4 regions of the Hornefia porci genome follow, and region 1 is predicted to be linked to each of the others. Evidence: riboswitches for the same ligand, from Rfam matches in the RefSeq annotation. Region 1 holds a riboswitch; each other region holds the start of a gene.
What was found. Region 1 has a riboswitch for cobalamin ahead of BHK98_RS01375 (TroA family protein). Riboswitches for the same ligand answer to the same signal wherever they lie in the genome.

Region 1 (3,077 bases):
TGCCGCCGGTTCGGTGTTCGGTTTTTTCCCGGGACTTATCCTGACGCTGGCGGGCTGCGCGGCCGGAGAAACCGTTTCCTATTATCTGGCGCGTTTTCTGGGCGAGGACGGACTTGAACTGATTCTCGGAAAGGAGCGAATGGGAAAATATGTAAGCCGCTTCAACAGCGAAAAAGCGTATATCCTGACGTTCCTGATTTACCTGATTCCGGGAATTCCGAAGGATCTGGTATGCTACGCCGCCGGAATCTCTCATATGAAATTCCGTGCCTTTCTGCTGCTCTCACTCGTCGGCAGAATTCCGGCACTGTGCGGCTGTCTGCTGTTCGGCGATATGATGATGAAAGGGAATTACCGGGGAATGATCGTGATCGGCGCTGTCTGCGGCGTGATTCTGCTGCTGTGCTTCATCTTCCGGAAGCGAGTCAACCGGTTTATCGATCAGATTTATGAGAAAATATCGTAAGGGGGATCCAATCAGGAAGATCCAATCCCGGGGCAGGCTCTCATAGTCTTTTCCGGATACTTTATACCGACAAGACAGTTTTGCAGGTTTTGCAGGTTAATAATTAACCCACAAAAACTACAAAATCTTCTTTGTCTGCAAAGGCTTTACCGGAGAGGGGAGAGGCGAGACCCGCGCATACTCACTGCAGAGATTCACCGCCGCCGTAGCAACGCATACGCCGCAGATACCGCCGCGGATGCCGCTCCGCCGCAGAGCAGATAACCGCCCCTCCGCCGGGTAGTCATTGACAGAACGCGGGGCAATTGCTATAATTTATGTAGAATTAAATATGTCGGTACAGTGCCGCGGACGGCAGTCCGCAGTTAAAAGGGAATCGGGTGTGAATCCCGAACGATCCGGTCACTGTAAACAGGGAGTTCTCCCGTACTATGCCATTGGCAGCATACATCCGGCACAGACAGCGTGCGCCGCAATGCTTCGGCGTTCCGGCTGTCACCGTCATTTCGATGCTGCTGAGAAGGCGCGGGGGAACGAAGATCTGCAAGTCAGGAAACCTGCTGTATCAGAATTATCGGCGAAATGCTTCTGGAGAGAGTGTGCCTGTAATAATAACATGATGAAACATTAGATACATCGCATCATTGTTCCGCTGCAACAGATTTTCATGTATTATAACTGAAGTTTTTCATACAAGTACCCGCTTCTTCAGAGAAAAGTGGGTTTTTTGCTGCCCTGAGATATCGCAGTGCTCTGTCCGGAGCTGAACGCCGTGCTGAGCGAGGAAAAAATGATGAGAAGGAGAGAATTTGTTTTGAAAAAGAAAAAGTATTACAAAATCACGTTATCCTTCCTGCTGATCGCTGCGCTCGTTCTGACGCAGCTTGCCGCTGCGTTTGCGGAAGATTCCGCAGGCGCCGGGAGTGCGTCTCCGAAAGCGACGGCGCAGCAGGAGACCGTGGCGAGAGAAAACAAAAAAGCCTCGTCTGCGGAAGACAATCAGGCGGGCCGGTCTGAACAGGAAGGAGTAGCACAGCAGGAAGACCGGAGCACAGCAGCCTCCGATTCCTCAAACGGCTCGTCAGCAGCTTCTTCAGTCGGCTCCGTGCGGCAGCAGGCGAGACAAGGCGAAAGCGGGCAGCAGGGAACATCCGATACATCGGAAAACCTGTCCGGCAGCAGCAAGACGGCTTCCTCCGGAGAAAAGGAGACAGCGCAGAATCAGACTGCGAAAACCGGAGAACCTTCCGCCATCGACAACAGCACGACGCTGGATGACGGCATCTACACGCCGGACGGCGTTTCCTTCACCGGCGGAACCGGAAGAGTGAAAATCACGGTTCCGACGATTAAGGTGACGAACGGGAAGGCGTATGCCGACATTCTGTTCAGCAGCAAATCTTATACGAAGCTTCAGGCCGGCGGAAAGACCTACGAGCCGGAGGCTGACACATCGAACGGGTCTTTGTTCAAAAAAGTTCCGGTCGCTCTCAACAGGGATACAGCGATTGTCGGAACCACCACGGCGATGTCGAAGGTCAACGATATTGATTATTCTATTCACGTGAACAAAAGTGAACCGGTGTCCGATCCGGCCACCCCTGCTGTGGATAACAGAACCGATCTGGCGGACGGCGTCTGGGTACCGGACAGCTTCAGTGTGAGCGGCGGTACGAACAAAGTGACGATTACCTGTCCGAAGGTTACGATTTCCGGCGGAAAGGCTGTTGCGACGATTGTGTTCAGCAGCGATAAATACACACAGCTGAAGGCAAACGGTAAAATTTACAGCGGCGTAACAGATTCCGCGGCAAAGACCTCGACCTTTTCTGTTCCGGTGGCGCTGAACACGGCCAATCCCATCATCGGGAAAACCGTCAGAATGTCTGATCCGCACTGGATCAATTATTCTATCACCATTCGGATGAGCGTGAATTCCGGGAAGTATACGGAGCCTTCCGGCGGACAGGATCCCGACCCGTCGCCATCGGATCCGACAGTACCGACAGAGACGAAAGACCTGAAGGCAGGAACCTGGAAGGTGAAGTCTGACACCGATAACCGCATGTTCTACCTCTATCCGAAAACCGGAACCAAGTACAGTATTCTGACGGTTAAAGGGGAGGGCAGCAAAAAGACCATGACTGCAACCGTCACGCTGACCGGAGAAGGCTACGACTATCTGTACATGGGAACCGCGCTGGATGCGGCGAAGGCGCCGAAAACCCGGTGGATCAAGGCGAAGGTGGTTAACGGATACTACACCTACACGCTGCCGGTTTCCGCTCTGGATAAGAATCTGACGGTTTCCGCTCATTCCAGGAAGCTGAACAGCTGGTTTGAACATACTATTATCTTCTACAGCGGCGGGGCGAAGGCTGTTTCCTCCGGCACCTCGACGACAGCTCCTAAGACAAAGAAAAAGAAAGACAAATACGCCACAAGCGGGAAACAGACAAAATTCAGGAAGAGCACAAAGAAAGACAAGGTATCCAAATATAAAGACGACAGCCAGAAAAGCACAGGTGCGGTCAACAACAGAACCTCACTGAAGGACGGAGTATACACTCCGGATTCCTTCAGCTGGTCAGGAGGCTCCGGCCGTCTCGCC
Region 2 (3,077 bases), 750 kb from region 1:
CGGATTCAACCCCCTTGTGGTGGAGCGCGTGGCAGCAGCGGTAAAAGAGGCCTGGGGAAAATACGGAGCATGATGCGAAAACCGGGCGGCAGGCCGGAGCACGAAGGAATCCGCATAAGGCATACGCAGTGCCGCTCGGAGCATGATATGAAAGCCGAACGAAAGCCTGGAGCACGAAGATGAAGGTCGGAGCACGGAACACAAATGAGGAGGGAGACGAATGGAACGGTACAGAATCGAGCACGATACGATGGGCGAGGTAAAAGTCCCCGCGGACAGATACTGGGGCGCTCAGACGGAGCGAAGCTTTGAGAATTTCAAAATCGGGACGCACCGGATGCCGCCGGAGGTGATCCGCGCATTCGCGGTGCTGAAAAAGGCGGCGGCGCAGGCTAACGAAAAGCTCGGAATGCTTGACGCGGAGCGTGCGGAGTTAATCGGCCGTGTATGCGATGAGATTACAGATGGAAAACTGGAGGGGAATTTTCCGCTGGTGATTTTTCAGACAGGAAGCGGAACGCAGTCGAACATGAATGTAAACGAAGTCATCGCCAATCGCGGAAATGAAATCGCCGGGAAAAAGCTCCTTCATCCCAACGACCATGTCAACAAGTCTCAGAGCTCTAACGACACCTTCCCGACCGCGATGCATATCGCGGCGCTCTGCGCCGCAGAGGACCGTCTGCTTCCCGCAGTGGAGTGCCTGACGCAGACCTTCCGGCGACTGGAAACGGAGTACATGGACATCGTCAAGACGGGGCGGACGCATCTGCAGGACGCCACTCCGCTGACGCTGGGTCAGGAGATCAGCGGGTGGAGGTCTATGCTTGAGCACGACGCCGCCATGCTGCGGGACTCTCTGCGCTATCTGCGGGAGCTTGCGCTGGGCGGCACGGCAGTCGGAACGGGTCTGAACGCCCACAAAGATTTTGGAAAGGAGTCGGCTGCCGCCGTCAGCCGGATCACGGGCAGGGATTTTGTTACCGCAGAAAACAAATTTCACTCTCTGACAAGTAAGGACGGACTGGTCTTTGTTCACGGAGCCGTGAAAGCGCTGGCCGCGGATCTCATGAAAATCGCCAACGACGTCCGGTGGCTGGCATCAGGCCCGCGATGCGGAATCGGCGAACTCACGATTCCGGAGAACGAGCCCGGCAGCTCCATCATGCCCGGAAAGGTCAACCCCACGCAGTGTGAAGCGATGACCATGGTCTGCGTTCAGGTCATGGGTCACGACACGACCATCGGGCTGGCGGCGTCGCAGGGGAACTTTCAGCTGAATGTGTTCATGCCGGTGATGATTTACGATTTCCTGGAGTCGGTGAACCTGCTGGCGGACGCCTGCGACTCCTTCCGCAGAAACTGTGCGGAGGGGATTCGCCCGAACAGGGAGCGAATAGATGAAAATCTGCGGAAATCGCTGATGTTGGTCACCGCGCTGAACCCGCATATCGGATATGAAAACGCGGCGAAGATCGCCAAACTGGCGCATAAGGAAGGAACGACGCTGAAGGAAGCGGCCCTCAAGCTGGGGCTGGTGTCTGAGGAGGATTTCGACGCCTGGGTTGACCCGTCGAAGATGGTGTGACATGAAAGTATTTGACTTTTTCTGTGAAGACGGGTACGATAATGGAAGAAGTCAGTTCATGTTCGCCGCGCGGAACGCGGCGCTGAGAGGGAAGCAGGTGAGAAACCTGCGCGGTACCGCCACTGTAAGTGGGAGTCCGGCCCCCGCCCGCACGGGCAGTCACTGGTATTTCCGGGAAGACGGGGTCAGGATGAAGAACACGAGCCAGGAAACCTGCATGAAAGGAATTCTGCGGGAGCGGTATACTCCGACGCAGAATGCACAGCAGTGAAAACGGGCTGCGGCGAAAGCCGCGGTCTTTTGTTTTCTCAGTGAGGAGTGAGTAAATGAAGAAAAAAATATCAATCGGTCTTCTGACCTTTGTCATAGCAGTCGCGATGCTGATGCCGGCCAGTGCGTTTGCGGCGGTTACAACGGCTGAGACGCCGGTCGGAACCTGGAACACCCATCTGAAATGGCGCTTCATTACATCCGGTAAGCCGATGGATTTCACTAACGCGCCGACGCCGCCGGCAGTGGACGGAAATTATGTATACTTCGTCGCGGGAAAGAAGCTGTACAAGCTGGACAAAGACACCGGCAAGGTGCTGGCCGTAAGCACGCTGCCCGGTACGGCGGGCTTTGGTACATCGCCGGTCGCCATCGACAGCAGCCACAACATATATGTCTTTGTGAACGGTTCCTGCGTGGTGAAGTACAGCAGCGACCTTGAGAAGCTCGCAGAGAGCAAGAAATTTGAAGGACAGAACGAGGGACCGCTGAAGATCATCGGAGACCGGATCTACGGCGGAACCTGGAACGACAGTACCGAGGGCGGAACGTACTTCGCACTGAAGCTTTCAGACCTTTCCCTCGCCTGGGAGCAGGGACAGTATGACAAAGAAGGGTACTACTGGGACGGAGCCTGCGAGGTGGGCGATTCTGTGGTCTTCGGAAGCGATGGCGGGAACCTCTACATCGCGTCGAAGACAGGAACAACTGTCACCAGGGTCCTGAATGCCGGAGAGGGCATGACCATCCGTTCCACCCCGGCGTCTGACGGCAGCAGTGTCTATGTTGCCTCCAAGACTGCCACATCCATGTCTTGGGACAGCACAGGGGTCGGCTATCTGACAAAGTATAAGGTTTCAGGAACGAGTCTGACAGAAACCGGAAAGGTCAAAATAGCTCCCTCCGTCAATACGCCGCTTATCAGCGGTGATAACCTCTACATAGGCAGCAACGGCGGGAACATCTACGCGATTGACAAGGATAAGATGGAGATTGTGAAAACAGTGAAGGCTCCCGCAAACGTACAGGGTGAAATGCTGATCTCCACAGGAAACAGCGGAAAGATCTGCATCTACTCCACCTACAACCGGCCGCCGGGCGGAATCTATTACATAGAACTGACTGACGACCTGAGTGTCTCGGCTCAGGGCGAGACCTTTATACCGCCCCTGCAGCAGTATTGCATTTCGCCGGTTGTGAGCGACGCGGACGGGAATTT
Region 3 (3,077 bases), 1.8 Mb from region 1:
TTCTTCTCGAACCTGATTTCCATGGGCATTGCCAATGTCATCCCGACAGACAACGCGATCCTGAAGATGTGTAATACATTCTTCGGCTCTCAGTACGTCTGGATCACCACGCTGTCCATGATCGTCGCCACCTATGGAGAGACGCAGGTACAAAAGCTGAACGGTTCGCAGGAAATCGGTACCTATTTCATCTACCTGTTCCTGTTCGTCATCGGCGTTCCGGCCTCCATCTATCAGATCATCACACAGACGCCGGCGCTGCTGCTGTTCACTGCGATTATGGTAATCGTCAACATGCTGTTCTGCTTCATCGGCGGCAAGCTGCTGCACTTTGACCTGGAGGACTGCATCCTGGCGTCCAACGCGAACATCGGAGGACCGACCACCGCGGCCGGCATGGCCATTTCCCAGGGCTGGAGTCAGCTGGTCGGACCGATTATGCTGGTCGGAACCTTCGGCTACGTTATCGGTACGTATCTCGGCGTTGTTATCGGCGGAATTCTGGGCGCGTAAAGCTGAGGGGGCGATATTATGGCGAGTTATACTGAAACGCCGATTCCGGTTCTTCCGGATCTGGAGCAATACACAAAGACAGCCTTTATCGACTCTCCGCTGACAGAAGTGAAGGAAAGCGAAAAAATTGACATCCGGATGCAATATCCGGTTCTCGGATTCAAAAACGGGGAGCAGAGATGTTTCCTGCGCAGGGAAGTATATGAAATGCTGCAGAAAGCGGCGGAAAGCCTCCCGGAAGGATACTGCTTCCGGATCTGGGACGCCTGGAGACCCTTTGCACTGCAGGAGGAGCTCTTTGTCTCATACAGCGCCAAAATCATACGGGAGTTTCATCTGGAAAACATGTCGGAGGAGGAACAGCACCGTTTCATCGGCAAATTCGTCGCCAATCCTATTCCGGACAGGACTCTGCCGCCGGCGCACACCACGGGCGGAGCTATCGATCTGACGCTTGTTGGCCCGGACGGGAAAGAGCTGGAGATGGGATGCGGCTTCGACGCCTTCACCGACAAAACCAGGACTGCTTTCTTCGAGACAGAGGAGGCTGCGGGACTGCCGGATGCGGCGCTCATACGAGACAATCGCAGACTGCTCTATCATATCATGCTGGAGGCCGGCTTTACCAACCTGCCTTCCGAATGGTGGCACTTTGAATACGGGGACAAAAACTGGTCCGCCGTTGTCGACAGACCCGCTCTCTACAACGGGATCTTCGAGCTGGACTGAAGCTGATGTAAGCTGAAACCATATACTGATGCGGGCTCCGGGAAATCCGGAATCCGCATCAGTTTTGTTTGCCCAGCATGTGTGTCCGTCGCACCTCTTGACACCTTCAGAAACGGTTGATATAATTTCAGTAGAGAAAATGACAATTGAAATCCGTTCAGTGCCGCAGAATCCTTGTGGTTAAAAGGGAATCAGGTGAGATACCTGAGCGACTCGGTCACTGTAAACAGGAAGTACATCACAATAAGCCATTGGATCCTGAACCGATGAAAGCGGTGAAATCCGCAGAACCGTCGGCGGATCTGAGAAGGCGTGGTGTGCGGTATTACCTGTGAGCCAGGAAACCTGCTGAAGGGAGTGGAATTGGGGAATGACTTCCAGAGAAAGCTTCACCAATATCGCCGGAATGTGGATATGCTCTTCCATTTTTTGGCGTGTCAGGCCTGCTTTCCAAAGCGGGTTTTTCTTTTGCGATCAACAAAGGAAGATCCGGCGGGCCGCAGAGAACATCTCTCTCATTGACAAAAAAGAATTCTGCGAACCCGGGTACAGGAATGAGGCAGGGATTTTGTGGCAGGAAGTTTATGAATCGATCCGTTGATTGCCATTAAAAAAACTATTGGTGTTTTATTTGTGAGGAGGAAAACATGACGAGTAGTTTAAAAAAACTGGCTGTGCTGATTCTGTCTGCACTGATCCTTATCTCCTTCAGCATCATCCTGACGCCTCAGACATATGCGGCTGACGGTGATGAGAACAGTGTGGAGCTGACAGTAAAAGCCGAAGGCATGTTCAAGCCGGATTCTGCGACTCTGGTCAAATCCGGCGGCAAGAAGACGCTGATCATCAGAGACGACAGCACATCTTATGACAAGTACTATGTGGGAAAAGCTTCTGCTGCGCGCCTGTACGGATACGGCAGCGGCGCGGTCAACCCGACTCAGGAGACGATCGACGGCAAAAATTATCAGGTCTTTACTGTGGATGTAACCGGTATTGACCTGAGTAAATCATTTATCATCTCTACCCACTCAAAGAAAAAGCTGACATGGTATGAAAGAACGGTAACAGTCAATGAAAAAGAAAAGATACTTGATACTGTCGCCGGTGACGGAGCCTCGGTTAGTGCGAAGGACGGAGTTGAAAACGCGACACTGAAGGAGACCACAGAGAAGATTGAAACTGAAATGACAGAAGAGCAGGCAAAGGCCTATGTTGACGCCAACGACAGCCCTCTTCTGGTTGCAGGTCTGATCGGGGAAATCTATATCCATCCTAAAAAGACTGCTGAGGAGCAGGCAGCGCAGGCCGTTCTGACAGAGAAGACAGCGAAGATCGCGAAATATGCATATGATAAGCTGTCTGACGAGGACAAGAAAAATGTTCCGGAGATTCCGGACGGGCTCGGCTATGAATACCCGGGAGCAGGCGGAGCCGATTACTTTGTCAGCACCGGAGATGCGAGCAAGGACGATCCGCTGAATACGAAACCGGACAAAAAGAAGGAAATCCTGGTCTGCAGCTTCGGCACCAGCTATACTGACAGCCGTGTTGCCACCATCGGCGGAATCGAAAAAGCTCTGGCAAAGACTTACACCGACTACAGTGTAAGAAGAGCCTTCACATCTCAGGTAATCATCAATCACATCCTGGCCAGGGATGAAGAGAAGATCAACACTGTCAGAGAAGCCATGAACCAGGCTAAGGAGGCAGGCGTCACCAATCTGATTATTCAGCCGACCACATTGATGAACGGTGAAGAATATGACCAGATCAAACGGGATGTTGAACAGAACAAATGGGACGGCGTGACGATCACCTTCGCTGAGCCGCTG
Region 4 (3,077 bases), 190 kb from region 1:
TTCAAGAAGCCTTGCGCCCCGGACTGTAATGAGGTCCTCCGCGCCCGGTCCTGCTCCGATAAAATAAACCATACATTCTCCTCCCGCTCTCTAATTGTGTCTCGATTATCACGCCGAAGCGCCCTGCTGCTGCCGGATCTCCCGTATCAGCCGGTCCGCACCGCCGCTTTTTATCACCTCACCGCCAATAGACGTGAACATGACCGCCTCAATGCGGACCTCCTCCCGCAGACGGGCTCTCAGGTGATGCAGCATTCTGTCAAGGATCCGGCGTTTCAGCGCCTCATAATATTCCTCCTCCCGGATTATACGGAAGGCTTCCTCCGTCGTCACGCATTCCAGAAGTTCCCCGACCGTGCGGGACGATGCTCCCAGCGCCGCGGCGTGCGCCGCGATAACCTCCATCCTGCAGTCCGCGACAGAGGAATGAGTGTTCATCACGCCGGCCGCGATTTTCACCAGCTTCCCGGCGTGTCCCACCAGAAGCGCCTCCGAAAAGCCTTTGTACCGTATATAGTCCAGCGATTCTCCCACATAATTGGAGATCTGCGCCGAACGACCGATGTCCAGCCCCAGCGTCTCCCGGCAGAATGTCCTTCCGTAATTTCCCGGAGCAATCAGGAGCCGTTCCGGATCCTCCGCAGCGCAGCGGTCGATCTCCACATGAATCGAACCGATCAGCGCCTTCTCGCTCATGGGCTCCACGATTCCCGTGGTTCCGAGAATTGAAATGCCGCCCAGGATTCCCAGCCGGGGATTGAAGGTTTTCTTCGCCACCTCCTGTCCTCCGGGAACGGAAATCCGGATAAGCACCGGAGCCTCACACCTGCTGCGGTCCAGAATCCGTCCCACATTCTCCAGGATCATTTTCCGGGGTACGGGATTGATGGCCGGTTCCCCCACAGCACATGCGAGCCCCTGCTTCGTGACCCGCCCGACGCCCTCGCCGGCCTCCAGCATAATCCTTTGTTCCCCGGGCGACCTCCGCCAAGACGCCTCCGCATAAATCGCAAGCCCCGTGGTCGCGTCCGGATCGTCCCCGCCGTCTTTTGTAACCGAACACAAAACCCGGTCCTCCGTGATCTCGATGTTCTCGATGTCGAAAACCGCCCGCTCTCCGCCGGGGAGGCGGATTCCGGCGTGGAGGACCGCCTGCCCCGACAAAAGCATTTCCACCGCGGCAGCCGCCGCAGCAGCAGCCGTGCTTCCCGTCGTGTATCCGCGACGAAGCTTTTTCCCGTGCACTACATCGTATTCTTCCTGCATCAAAAAAACTCCTTCCAGGCAAATGAAGGAGTTGAATGTCCCGTGTCCGAGCAGTATCAACCTGAAATTCATCGCCTGTGATTTTCTGGTTCAATACCGGCGCCATTGTTTTCCGACTCGGATCTCCGGCGTCTCCATGCGCCTTCCCGGAGCCTTGCGCTCCAGTGACCGGGCTTTCCCCCATGCATCAGACTCGATCCTCACGGCAGCAGGACTGTTCAGGATTCGCACCTGATTCCGCCGCCGGTATCTCTGTTTATTATATGGTACGCGGCGCGGTCTGTCAATTGTGCCTGCACCCGGTTTCTTCTGGCCGGATACTTGTTCTCATCCGACAGTTGCGCGAACCCCGCTCCGCGGTGTATAATTTAGTGTCTGCTCATTGAGTCCCCGTCGGACTTGACGAGCGCCGGAAGCAGTGAATCCGCAGCGTCGCGGCGCATAATCCGACTGAATATACGCCGGCAGCTGCAACTGAGATTCCGAATAGCTGTTTCCGGAATGGAGAGAAGAGGTGAACTGATTTGAAAATCGAAAAGCATGGCGGCAATGTATATAAATATGACGGCAGGGTTCTGGATTTTTCCGCGAATCTGAATCCTCTCGGAATGCCGCCGGAAGTGAAACAGGCGGTTCTGGACGGAATCGACGAATATGAATGTTATCCGGATCCGGATATGAGAGAGCTGAAGGAGGCCATCTGCAGGAGGACCGGCGTCAGCACGAAGCATATCTGCTGCGGAAACGGCGGTGACGATCTGATCTATCGTATCGTCCTGGCCTTTCGTCCGAAAAAGGCGCTGCTCGTTGTTCCTATCTTCACCGAATATGAGGAGGCGCTGAAGCTGGCGGAATGTCAGATTGACTACTGGTTTCTGAAGGAAGAAAACGGTTTTCATCTCGACGACGGCATCGTCGGACAGATTGAAACCGGCGGCTACGATATGGTAATCCTATGTTCGCCCAACAACCCCACCGGGATTCCGGTCGAACAGAAGAAAATCACCTCCATAATCTACGCCTGCCACTGCAGCGGCGCGCGCATGCTGATTGACGAATGCTTCATGGACTTTGTGCTGGGCGAGGAAAACTACACGGTGCTTCCCCGGATTGAAGCCTTGCCCAATGTGATTATACTGAAATCGTTTACCAAGCTCTTCGCTATGGCCGGATTACGGCTGGGCTTCTGCCTGTGCGGCAGTGCAGAGGACGCCGCGGCAGTGAACGGATGCATGCAGACCTGGCCGGTTTCCACGCCGGCGGCAAAGGCGGGAATCGCCGCCCTGTCCCTTACTGATCTGGAGGATCAGACCCGGGTTCGCGTCGCTCTGGAACGGGAAAAGCTTATCTCCGCTCTTCTGGGACTGGGCTTCAGAACCTACGATTCCCAGGCGAACTACATTTTCTTCCGCAGCGGCGAGCCCCTGGACGAGCCTCTGCTGGAGCATTCTGTGCTGATCCGCAACTGTTCCAATTACCGCGGGCTTGAGGACTGCCCGGAACGCGGCGAATATTTCTACCGTATCGCAGTGCGTACTGAGGAGGAAAACCGGTACATCATCCGCGCCCTGACGGAGATTCTTTCCGGCGAACAGAACAGCACGCAAAAATAACCCGCCCGGCTTCCACAGGACATCTCTGTCCTGCGAAACCCCGACGGGTCTGAAGTTCTGCTTCACTCCATGCTCACGGCTCCGGTTCAGGATTCCTTCCATTCCTCCATGACATCGGCAGCCGCGCTGCAGCCCAGACGGTCCGCGCCCGCACCGATAAGCTCTCCGGCCGCTGCCAGATCCCGAATGCCGCCGGCC

Region 2: it holds a riboswitch for cobalamin, as region 1 does, so the genes downstream of both, BHK98_RS05065 (fibronectin type III domain-containing protein) here and BHK98_RS01375 (TroA family protein) in region 1, are expected to answer to the same signal.
Region 3: it holds a riboswitch for cobalamin, as region 1 does, so the genes downstream of both, BHK98_RS09745 (sirohydrochlorin cobaltochelatase) here and BHK98_RS01375 (TroA family protein) in region 1, are expected to answer to the same signal.
Region 4: it holds a riboswitch for cobalamin, as region 1 does, so the genes downstream of both, cbiD (cobalt-precorrin-5B (C(1))-methyltransferase CbiD) here and BHK98_RS01375 (TroA family protein) in region 1, are expected to answer to the same signal.

The regions. Positions count from the first base shown of each region.
Region 1 covers NZ_MJIE01000001.1:315,001-318,077, forward strand. The annotation lists gene BHK98_RS01370 (TVP38/TMEM64 family protein) at 1-466, shown strand, start outside; cobalamin riboswitch at 790-1,045, shown strand; gene BHK98_RS01375 (TroA family protein) at 1,281-3,077, shown strand, end outside.
Region 2 covers NZ_MJIE01000001.1:1,063,814-1,066,890, reverse strand. The annotation lists gene BHK98_RS05075 (NAD(P)-dependent malic enzyme) at 1-73, shown strand, start outside; gene fumC (class II fumarate hydratase) at 221-1,588, shown strand; cobalamin riboswitch at 1,630-1,823, shown strand; gene BHK98_RS05065 (fibronectin type III domain-containing protein) at 1,915-3,077, shown strand, end outside.
Region 3 covers NZ_MJIE01000001.1:2,086,254-2,089,330, forward strand. The annotation lists gene BHK98_RS09730 (DUF819 family protein) at 1-513, shown strand, start outside; gene BHK98_RS09735 (M15 family metallopeptidase) at 532-1,242, shown strand; cobalamin riboswitch at 1,384-1,609, shown strand; gene BHK98_RS09745 (sirohydrochlorin cobaltochelatase) at 1,890-3,077, shown strand, end outside.
Region 4 covers NZ_MJIE01000001.1:125,183-128,259, reverse strand. The annotation lists gene cobM (precorrin-4 C(11)-methyltransferase) at 1-72, opposite strand, end outside; gene cbiD (cobalt-precorrin-5B (C(1))-methyltransferase CbiD) at 109-1,266, opposite strand; cobalamin riboswitch at 1,374-1,505, opposite strand; gene BHK98_RS00525 (pyridoxal phosphate-dependent aminotransferase) at 1,791-2,879, shown strand; gene deoC (deoxyribose-phosphate aldolase) at 2,966-3,077, opposite strand, start outside.